DNA from 2 places in the Halomonas sp. AOP13-D3-9 genome. Region 2 is predicted to be linked to the other one. Evidence: predicted binding sites of a transcription regulator. Region 2 holds the regulator's gene; the other holds the start of a gene.
What was found. The regulator FliA, encoded in region 2, starts transcription of late flagellar genes. The targets are predictions, from matches to a motif close to CTAAAGTTNNNNNNNNNNCNGCCGATA.
Positions count from the first base shown of each region.

Region 1: a site for FliA is predicted at 1,726-1,752, ahead of ACT3UM_RS14680 (MbtH family protein). Genes of this name have one in related genera too.

Region 1 is NZ_JBQSYH010000012.1:99,174-103,359, forward strand. It holds gene ACT3UM_RS14665 (ABC transporter substrate-binding protein) at 1-251, opposite strand, end outside; gene ACT3UM_RS14670 (RNA polymerase factor sigma-70) at 705-1,232, shown strand; gene ACT3UM_RS14675 (DUF4880 domain-containing protein) at 1,356-1,562, shown strand; gene ACT3UM_RS14680 (MbtH family protein) at 1,816-2,061, shown strand; gene ACT3UM_RS14685 (thioesterase II family protein) at 2,051-2,791, shown strand; gene ACT3UM_RS14690 (4'-phosphopantetheinyl transferase family protein) at 2,769-3,449, shown strand; gene ACT3UM_RS14695 (TauD/TfdA family dioxygenase) at 3,481-4,186, shown strand, end outside.
Region 2 is NZ_JBQSYH010000002.1:283,176-287,361, reverse strand. It holds gene flhF (flagellar biosynthesis GTPase FlhF) at 1-686, shown strand, start outside; gene ACT3UM_RS03475 (hypothetical protein) at 683-1,249, shown strand; gene ACT3UM_RS03470 (flagellar protein FlhE) at 1,275-1,706, shown strand; gene ACT3UM_RS03465 (RNA polymerase sigma factor FliA) at 1,733-2,434, shown strand; gene ACT3UM_RS03460 (motility protein A) at 2,475-3,296, shown strand; gene ACT3UM_RS03455 (OmpA/MotB family protein) at 3,302-3,976, shown strand; gene ACT3UM_RS03450 (diguanylate cyclase) at 4,000-4,186, shown strand, end outside.

The DNA of each region.
Region 1 (4,186 bases), on a different contig from region 2:
GCGGGCGGAGAAATCAGAATATGCTGGGGAGGGTGGCTTGCTAGTAGTTCATAGTTAGGCAGGAAACGGTAGCCAAGGTTAGTCGTAGTGGGAATAACGCCACCTTGACGTGTGTAGGTTTCGTATCCCTTCAGACCCGCTAAAAACCTGGGAGGATGACCAATCGCGCTGAGTGTCTCTGCAATGGCGAAATCAAACGTTGCCAAGGGAGCTACGCTGTTTTCGTCATCTGCCAGTAACGCCTTACTCACTGATACACTGATTAGTAAGGCGACTGATAAAGCGACTCTTGCATGGCTTGCAGAGCGACTAAAAATACCATTTTTATGTTTCACAATGATGCCTGTGTTTTCATATAAATTAGCGTCATGAGGATAGTTAAATGTTCAACTTTGCAGAGTAAGCTCTGCTCACATGTCCATGCGTGGATAAGATTTTTGGTCATTTTGGTAAATATTAATCGTTATTATTTGTATTATGAATGGCTTATGGGTGAAGTCAATGCATGGCGGGCATCAGGAGGGGCAAGGAGAAAACGCCTTACGCATAGAAAGGGACAGAAGGACGTTATGTAGCCACTCGGTGAACCAGCATATCGTTATAAAAAGTGGATTAGCTCACACCGGTTGACTTACCCGATGGTAACGCAAATAATAATTGTTGCCATTTATTTCGTGGTGTTAATCAAGGCAGGAGGCCGTGCTGTGGATACCCAGACCTGGAGCGCTGAGTTAGAAGACATCTTCGTTAATCAGCGGCCCCGGCTCTGCTGTGTCGCCGCAAAAGTATTGGGCAATGCTGATCAAGCCGACGATGTTGTGCAGGATGCCTATCTGAAAATTTCAGAGGCGACCACGCTTTTTGAGGTAAAGCAGCCCATATCCTACGTGTCACGGGTGGTGCGCAATCTCGCCATTGACCGCTGCCGTCGTTCCGCGTTTGAGTCAGCGCTGTTTGCAAAAGCAGAGGAGGGGGATAACGCCTCTTGTGCATCACACTCACCTGAGGTGATTGCCATTGATCGCCAGGCATTGGCCCAGGTGGTCGAATCGTTGAACGAACTGCCAGAGCGTACGCGACGCGCCTTTGAGCTTTACCGTTCGGGAAACCATACCCAGCGGGAAGTAGCGCTACAGCTAGGTGTGTCTACCACGTCAGTTAACTTTATGATTCGCGATGCGCTGTCTCATTGCCACCAGTCGCTACAAGGTCGGTCGTTGCCAGATAAGTAAATCGGCGTTCCGTCCCCTCTTTGTTGTCGCTTTGTTACACTGTCAGCCAATAGCGTTGAGAATATCAGACGCTTCCATAGGCAGGTAATAAGCAGGCCGCAATAGCGAGGGTTGACAGTAACGATGGATAACGACAGCGGCGACGATGCCGTTTGGCAAACAGCGCTAGATTGGCTGATGCGCGAGCATGAAGAGACGTTGAGCGACGCTGATCGCGAAGCGCTGCATGCTTGGTTAGCGGCTTCTTCCCAGCACCGCCGAGTCTTTCATGAAGCAGAACAGCTCTGGATGCTAACAGGGCTGATCCCAAGCGGTGATGAGCGTAGCTGATAAGCCACTTTTTTACTCTCCTCCTTCGATTTTCAGGCTAACTCAATGGTCGCGAGCTAACGCTGCCTCCCGTCGGAGCAATTTTTAGCCTGGCAAGGGTAATGCTATGTCGACGCCCTAGCGACCCCTCCCCCTATTTTTTCTACTTTCTTCCTTTCCAGCATTAAATTTTCTGGTTCCTCACTCGTCACTAAGTAATGAGAAGCAATTGCGTTTTATTTCTCATTCCTTTGGCAACGATGAGGTTAATTCCATGACAAGCTGTTTTGATCGTGAAGATGGTGTCTTCCGCGTATTAGTCAACCACGAAGAGCAGTACTCCCTCTGGCCCGAATGGAAAGCGATCCCCGCGGGCTGGACCGATACTGGCGTGTTCGGCGATAAACCAACCTGTCTCGACTACGTCGAAAAAACCTGGACCGATATGCGGCCGCTCTCGCTGCGCCAGTGGATGGATGAGCAGGCCAACGCTGAGGCGGAGCAGGTGGATGCAGGTTAAGCGTTTAAGACTGCTCTGCCTGCCCTGCGCCGGGGCCAGCGCCACCATGTATCTGCGCTGGAAGCGCCAGTTGCCCGCCTGGATCGAGGTATATCCCGTCGAGCTGCCTGGGCGTGGTGAGCGACTGGGTGAGTCGCTTATCGATGACTTCGAGACCCAGGTGGTGCGGCTGTGCGAAGAGCAGGCAACGCGGATGCGCGGTGATTTTGCCCTGTTCGGCCACAGCATGGGGGCGCTGCTGGCCTATGGCATGGCGGCACGCTTGCGCGATGTGGGGCGCCCTCAGCCACGGATGCTATTCGCCTCAGGTAGCGCGGCGCCCTCAATGCGCGACTCAGAGCGCTTGGCGGGGCTTGATAACGATAAGGCCTTAATCGCAGATTTGCGCCAACAGGGCGGCACCCCAGAGGAGGTCTTCGAAAGCCCAGAGCTGCTGCGCCTTACCCTCGATATCTTGATGGCGGACTACCGCCTCTGTCGTAGTTTTCGCTATCGCGGCGGGTCGCCGCTTGCTTACCCCCTAAAGGTACTCGCCGGGCGTGAAGACGATATCGAGCAAGAGCGCCTGGAAGCGTGGCAGCGGGAAGCCGGCGGGGCGTTCTCTTTAGACTGGTTCGAAGGAGGGCACTTCTTTATTCGCCAGCAGCAACCGCAAGTGCTGAATACCCTAAAGCGGGCACTGGCCCGACGGCTTGAGGAGGTGCCTCATGCAGCGCCTGCGGTTAGCTGAAGGGGTGCCCGAAGGGCTTGAGGTATGGCGCTTAGCGCTCGACCTGAATGCCCCGGTAGCGGACGACGATGATCGTCTGCTGAGCCGGGCTGAGTGGCAGCGCGCCCAGCGGCTTCGCCATCACGCCGATGTCGTACGTGCCGTGGCGACACGCGCTGCCCTGCGACGGCTGCTATCCGCGCACACCGGTATAGCGCCAGAAAAGCTGGTGTTCACTCAGAACGCTTACGGCAAACCCGCGTTGGAAAACGTTGATGGGCCTGCTTTCAATGTTTCCCACTCTGGCCATGTCGCCCTTATCGCGCTCGCTCCCGGCGGCTCTGTGGGGGTCGATATTGAGCGTCGTCGATCCGATGCCGAACTGGCGCCGCTGCACGGGATGGTGCTATCGCCGAGCGAGCAGCGCGACCACATTCGCGGCGCCACGCTGCCCTTCATGGAGCGCTGGGTGGTTAAAGAAGCGGTACTCAAGACCTTGGGTTTAGGAATCGCTGACCACCTGCAAGCGCTCTCGGTTAGCCCAGCTGCAGTGCCGCCTGCTAGTTACTGCCTTAAGCACTCGCTTCCCGTGTCATCACCTCTGCAGGCATGGCCGCTGCCAGCGCCGAGTGGCTATGCCGCTGCCCTGGGCTATGCAAAGAGCTATGCCCAGAGTTAACGCTACTCAACGACTTTTTAGGAGATCAATAATGGACAGCCAAAGCGCAACACTAACGCAACAAACCAACGTCATATCCCAACGTCAGGGGCCTGCTGATTCGGAGCTGCCCATTATGATTTCCCCCACCTACCCAGGGCAGCCGCTGCTGGAAGCCTTTGGTGATTTGCGTGCGGATATTGAGTCACTGGTGACCAGAGTCGGTGGGGTGCTGCTAAGAGGTTTCGATGTTCCCTCCGTTGATGATTTTCAGCAGTTTGCCGCCGCTTTTGGTCATCCGCTGCTGAGTTACGAGTTCGCTTCTACGCCACGCTCAGCGGTGTCATCGGGTATTTATACCTCCACCGAATACCCAGCTCATCAACATATCCCACTCCACAATGAGCAGGCATACACCCGCGAGTGGCCGATGAAAATCTGGTTCCACTGTGTCACCGCTTCACCTGAGGGCGGTGAAACCCCTATTGCCGATAGCCGCGCCATTTACCGCCGTATGCCGGCAGAAATTCGTGAGCGATTCGAACCCGGCATTCTCTACGTACGCAACTACGGCGATTTTGATATGCCTTGGCAAAAGGTGTTTAACACCGAAGACCGCGCCGAAGTGGAGGCATTCTGCCAGCGTGCGGGGATTCGTTGTGAATGGAAACCCGATGGCGACCTGCGTACTACCCAGCTATGCCAAAGCATAGAGACTCACCCAGTCACCGGTGAGCAGGTGTGGTTTAACCAGGGCC
Region 2 (4,186 bases):
CGCTGACTGAATCAACCGGTGTCGCGGTACACCTACTGCCGCGCTTTCCCGAACCGGAGGCACTCGTCTGGCTGGAAGCCGAGCATTTGACCTGGGTCAGCCAAGTAGCCCCCAGTCATAGAGTACTCTTTCACCATGAGCGCCAGACCCTCCGTCAGTTGTTTAATGACAGTGTGCTAACACACCATGTAGGTGTGCGCTTTCGTGGCCAAGCGGTGCAACTGTGGACTGCCTACGCCGAGGTGGAGGACGCCAGTGGCACTGCGCTGCTCGCCTGGTACGGGGAAGTGCGCGACCCGGAAAGTGCCAAAGTGGTGGCGCGTCGCTACTGGCTAACCCCAGCACGGCTGGGGGCCGAAGTGCTCTCGCTGTTGTTAACACAGCTGCAAAGCGAAGGCTTGGCCGCCTTGACGCGGCGCGCGTGGCAGCAGTTAAAAGAGGCCGATAGCGGTGATCTCAATGCCGAAGTCCGGCTTTTGATGGCCAGCGGTGTGGCGTCGGTTGCCGGACATCTTGATGTGGCCGATGACGAGGAAGCGCAGACGCTGCGCGGCGATCTTCTTAACCTGCTGGGCACCAGTCGGCGCCGCCGCGATACCGGTATGCTTGATGCGCTGGTCTACGCCTTTATGGCGCGGGATGCGATTCGTCAAATGGGCAGTGTGAGTCGAGAGGGTGTGGCGTGAGCGAACAAGATCAAGCCTCGGGACTGCGCAAGTGGGCAAACCTGCAGCGCCAACAGCAGCAGGCTGAGGGGGCTGTGGATGTTGCGGCGGCCGAGCCTGTGAACGAACACACTTCACCTCTATTAACGCCGACGCTAGCGGCAGTGGAAGAGCCAAAGACAGTGGCGCCGCCCAGGCCCAAAATTCCGCTTATAGTGGTGGGGCTACCCGGTAGCGGCGCATCCCAGGTGAGTAAGGTCAAAGCACGACTGGGGCAGTGGTCATCGTTAGGTCGAAACTGGGCCGGTGACCCTGATGACTGGGATATTCGCATCGTCATGGCGGAAACGTCTGAGCTAGCTCAACTGCGCGATCAATACAGCCGCTGGGCGCTGTGGATCAGTAGCGATGCCGATGCCTTTGCTGGCATGTTCCGCACCTTGCGCCAGTTGCATGAGCGTGGTGGGCCGCGTCGTTTGCTGGCGCTCCATGAACCGCACTTGCCGCGCCAGGGGCTACTCGATAACTTGCGTGAGGCTGCTGATTACTACTTAAATACGGAGTTACTGGTACTTGCACGATGAACGCACTCTGCCAAGGAGACCAAGCATGCTAAGCTGGCCATTAAGAGGGAAACTGCTACTGAGCATAGTACTGCTGGCAGGGTGTCTACTAGCAGGGGTAACGGGAAACGCCCAGGCGACACCCGGTAGCTGGAGCAGTCAGATACCAGGATTGATGGTGGCGATGAGCGATCGGGCAAGCGCTAGTCAAAACGCAACCCCGCCCGCTACCGCTAACAATGTGCAGTCGGCGCAGCTCGGGCGCATTCATTGGCAGTTTCAATACCCCCCAGGTGCGCATTTAAACGCTTGGCTGTGCCATCCTGAGCAGTGCATTGCGTTAACCGGTATGCGGGGTTCTACCACCGCACTAGCGGGGCGAGATGCCAATGCACCGTTGCATTTTCGCTTCGCCTTACGTCCAGGTCAGCGGCCTGTTCGGGTGCAGGGATTGCAAATGATTGTGAATTATCAGTGAAGACTGGATAGCCGCGAGGCGAGAGCATGTACACAGCACAAGGCAGAATTAAACAGAGTGAGCTGTTGACGCAATACATGCCGCTGGTGCGACGTCAGGCCTTGACGCTTCAGGTCCGTTTACCCGCTAGCATTGAGCTCGACGACCTTATTCAAGCCGGGATGGTGGGGCTGCTGGAAGCGCTGGGGCGCTTCGACGCCACCCAGGGCGCCACCTTCGCGACCTTTGCCAGTCAACGTATTCGCGGCGCAATGATGGACGAGTTGCGCACCCGCGACTGGTTGCCGCGCAGCGTACGCCGCTCAGCGCGGGCGGTTGACCGCGCCGTTCGCCAATTAGAGCAACAGCTCGGGCGGGCACCGGAAGAGCACGAAATTGCTCACCACCTTGAGATGCCGCTGAGCGACTATCAGCAGCTTCTCAATGACACCAACAGCGGCCAACTGTTGCCGTTTGAAGAGCTAGTGGCCGATGGCGGCGAGCCTATTAGTCATGAACTGGGCAATTCACCCTTCGATCAGTTGCTGGATGGCCAGCAGCGGCAAACGCTGATTGACGCGATTGAAGCGCTGCCCGAGCGTGAAAAGCTGCTCATGGCGTTGTACTACCAAGAAGAACTCAATCTTAAGGAAGTAGGCGCTGTGTTGGGCGTAACGGAGTCACGCGTTTCTCAACTGCACAGCCAGGCCGTAAGTCGTTTACGCGCTCGCTTACACGACTCGGCATAACACTTCTTTTTACTCACTTGTGACCGGCAAGGAGCCGTGGATGAACCCTTCGACGCTGATAGGCATATTTGCCAGCATACTGCTGCTGGTGAGCGTGCTGTTTTTCACCGCAGAGTCCGCTGAAAGTTTTATAAACTTACCGGGGCTGGCCATAGTAGTGACCGGTACCCTGGCGGCGACCTTTATCAGCTATCCGCTGAAAGAGGTGCTCCGCGTCGTACGGCTGGTGGGCTTGGTGTTTCGGCGCGAAAATACCTATATGCGTGACGATATCCGCGAATTGGTGGATATGTCACGGCTGTGGTTTAAAGGCGATGTGCGCGCGGTTGAGCGCGAGTTGGAGCATACCCGCAACCCGTTTTTACGTACAGGGATCCAACTGGTGATTGCCAATACCAAAGAGGATGAAATTTTTGACATGCTGCGCTGGCGGATCGCCCGCCTTAAAGCCCGTGAGCATGCCGAGGCACAAATATTTCGCACCATGGCCACCTATGCTCCCGCGTTTGGCATGATCGGTACCCTGGTAGGGCTGGTCAATATGCTGGAAGTCATGGATGCAGGCGACTTGCAGGTGATTGGACCGCGCATGGCGGTGGCCCTGCTGACGACCTTTTATGGCATTTTACTCGCTAACTTAGTGTTTAAACCGATTGCGGTGAAGTTAGAGCGCCGCACCGAAGAGCGGCTGATTACCATGAACATGGTGTTGGAAGGTATTTCGCTGATTACCAAGCGTCGCCTACCGTCGTTTATCGAAGAGACACTCAACTCCTTTGTGGCTAACTACCACGATGAAATTCGTGATAACAGCGTCAAACCCAGGCCTGATTCGTCGGTGAGTTCAGCGGCCAAGGGGTAGGCCCGATGCTAGATCGCGATACACGCCATGCGCTGGAAATGACGCCGTCGCCAGGCGATGGCGAAGATGGTTGGCTTACCAGCTATTTGGATGTGCTGACGCTGCTCATCACGCTCTTTGTACTGCTGCTTTCACTGACGCCGCCGGGCGGCGGTGAAGCGGCTGATACTGCTTTCATGCGCTCGGCCAGCGCGGTATCATCATTGCCGCTGGCGTCTCTGGCCACCGGCATTCAGCCTCGACATGCGGGGGTACAGCCGCAGTTTGACGGGCTTGATATTCCTGGGGTCAGCGTTTCGCAAGGCCGCGAAGGGGTGACGCTGCGGATTGATACCAGCCTACTATTCCCCAGCGGCCAAGCGGTATTAACCCCCCAAGGGCGAGGCGTGGTCGAAAGCCTTATCGGTGTGCTGACGAATTTTGATGGCCAGATATCGGTGGAGGGCCATACCGACAGTGTGCCGATTTCAACGGCTCGCTTCCCCTCGAACTGGGAGCTTTCATCAGCCCGGGCTATCGCCGTGGTGAGGCATTTAGAGCGTCAAGGGTTCAATATTTCTCGTATGCGGGCCGTCGGATATGCCGATACCCAACCCATGGAACCGAACGCAACCGCGGATGGGCGAGCTGCCAACCGGCGCGTAGAGCTGCTGCTAAGACAGCAGGTCGAGGGTGAATAGATTGCGAGGCCACGTTTGTGTCCATGTACCACCCGCGATTGCAGTCGTTTGGTACCCTGCTGGTATTAGATGCTGATTGTCGACGCATCCAAGCCAATAGCACTAACTTAACCCGCTTAACCGGTGTTGAGCGCCCTGAAAATGGGCAGCTCACCCTTGGCTGTGTGTTGGGGAAACGGCTAAGCCAGCGGGTGCGTCGCGAAATGCACG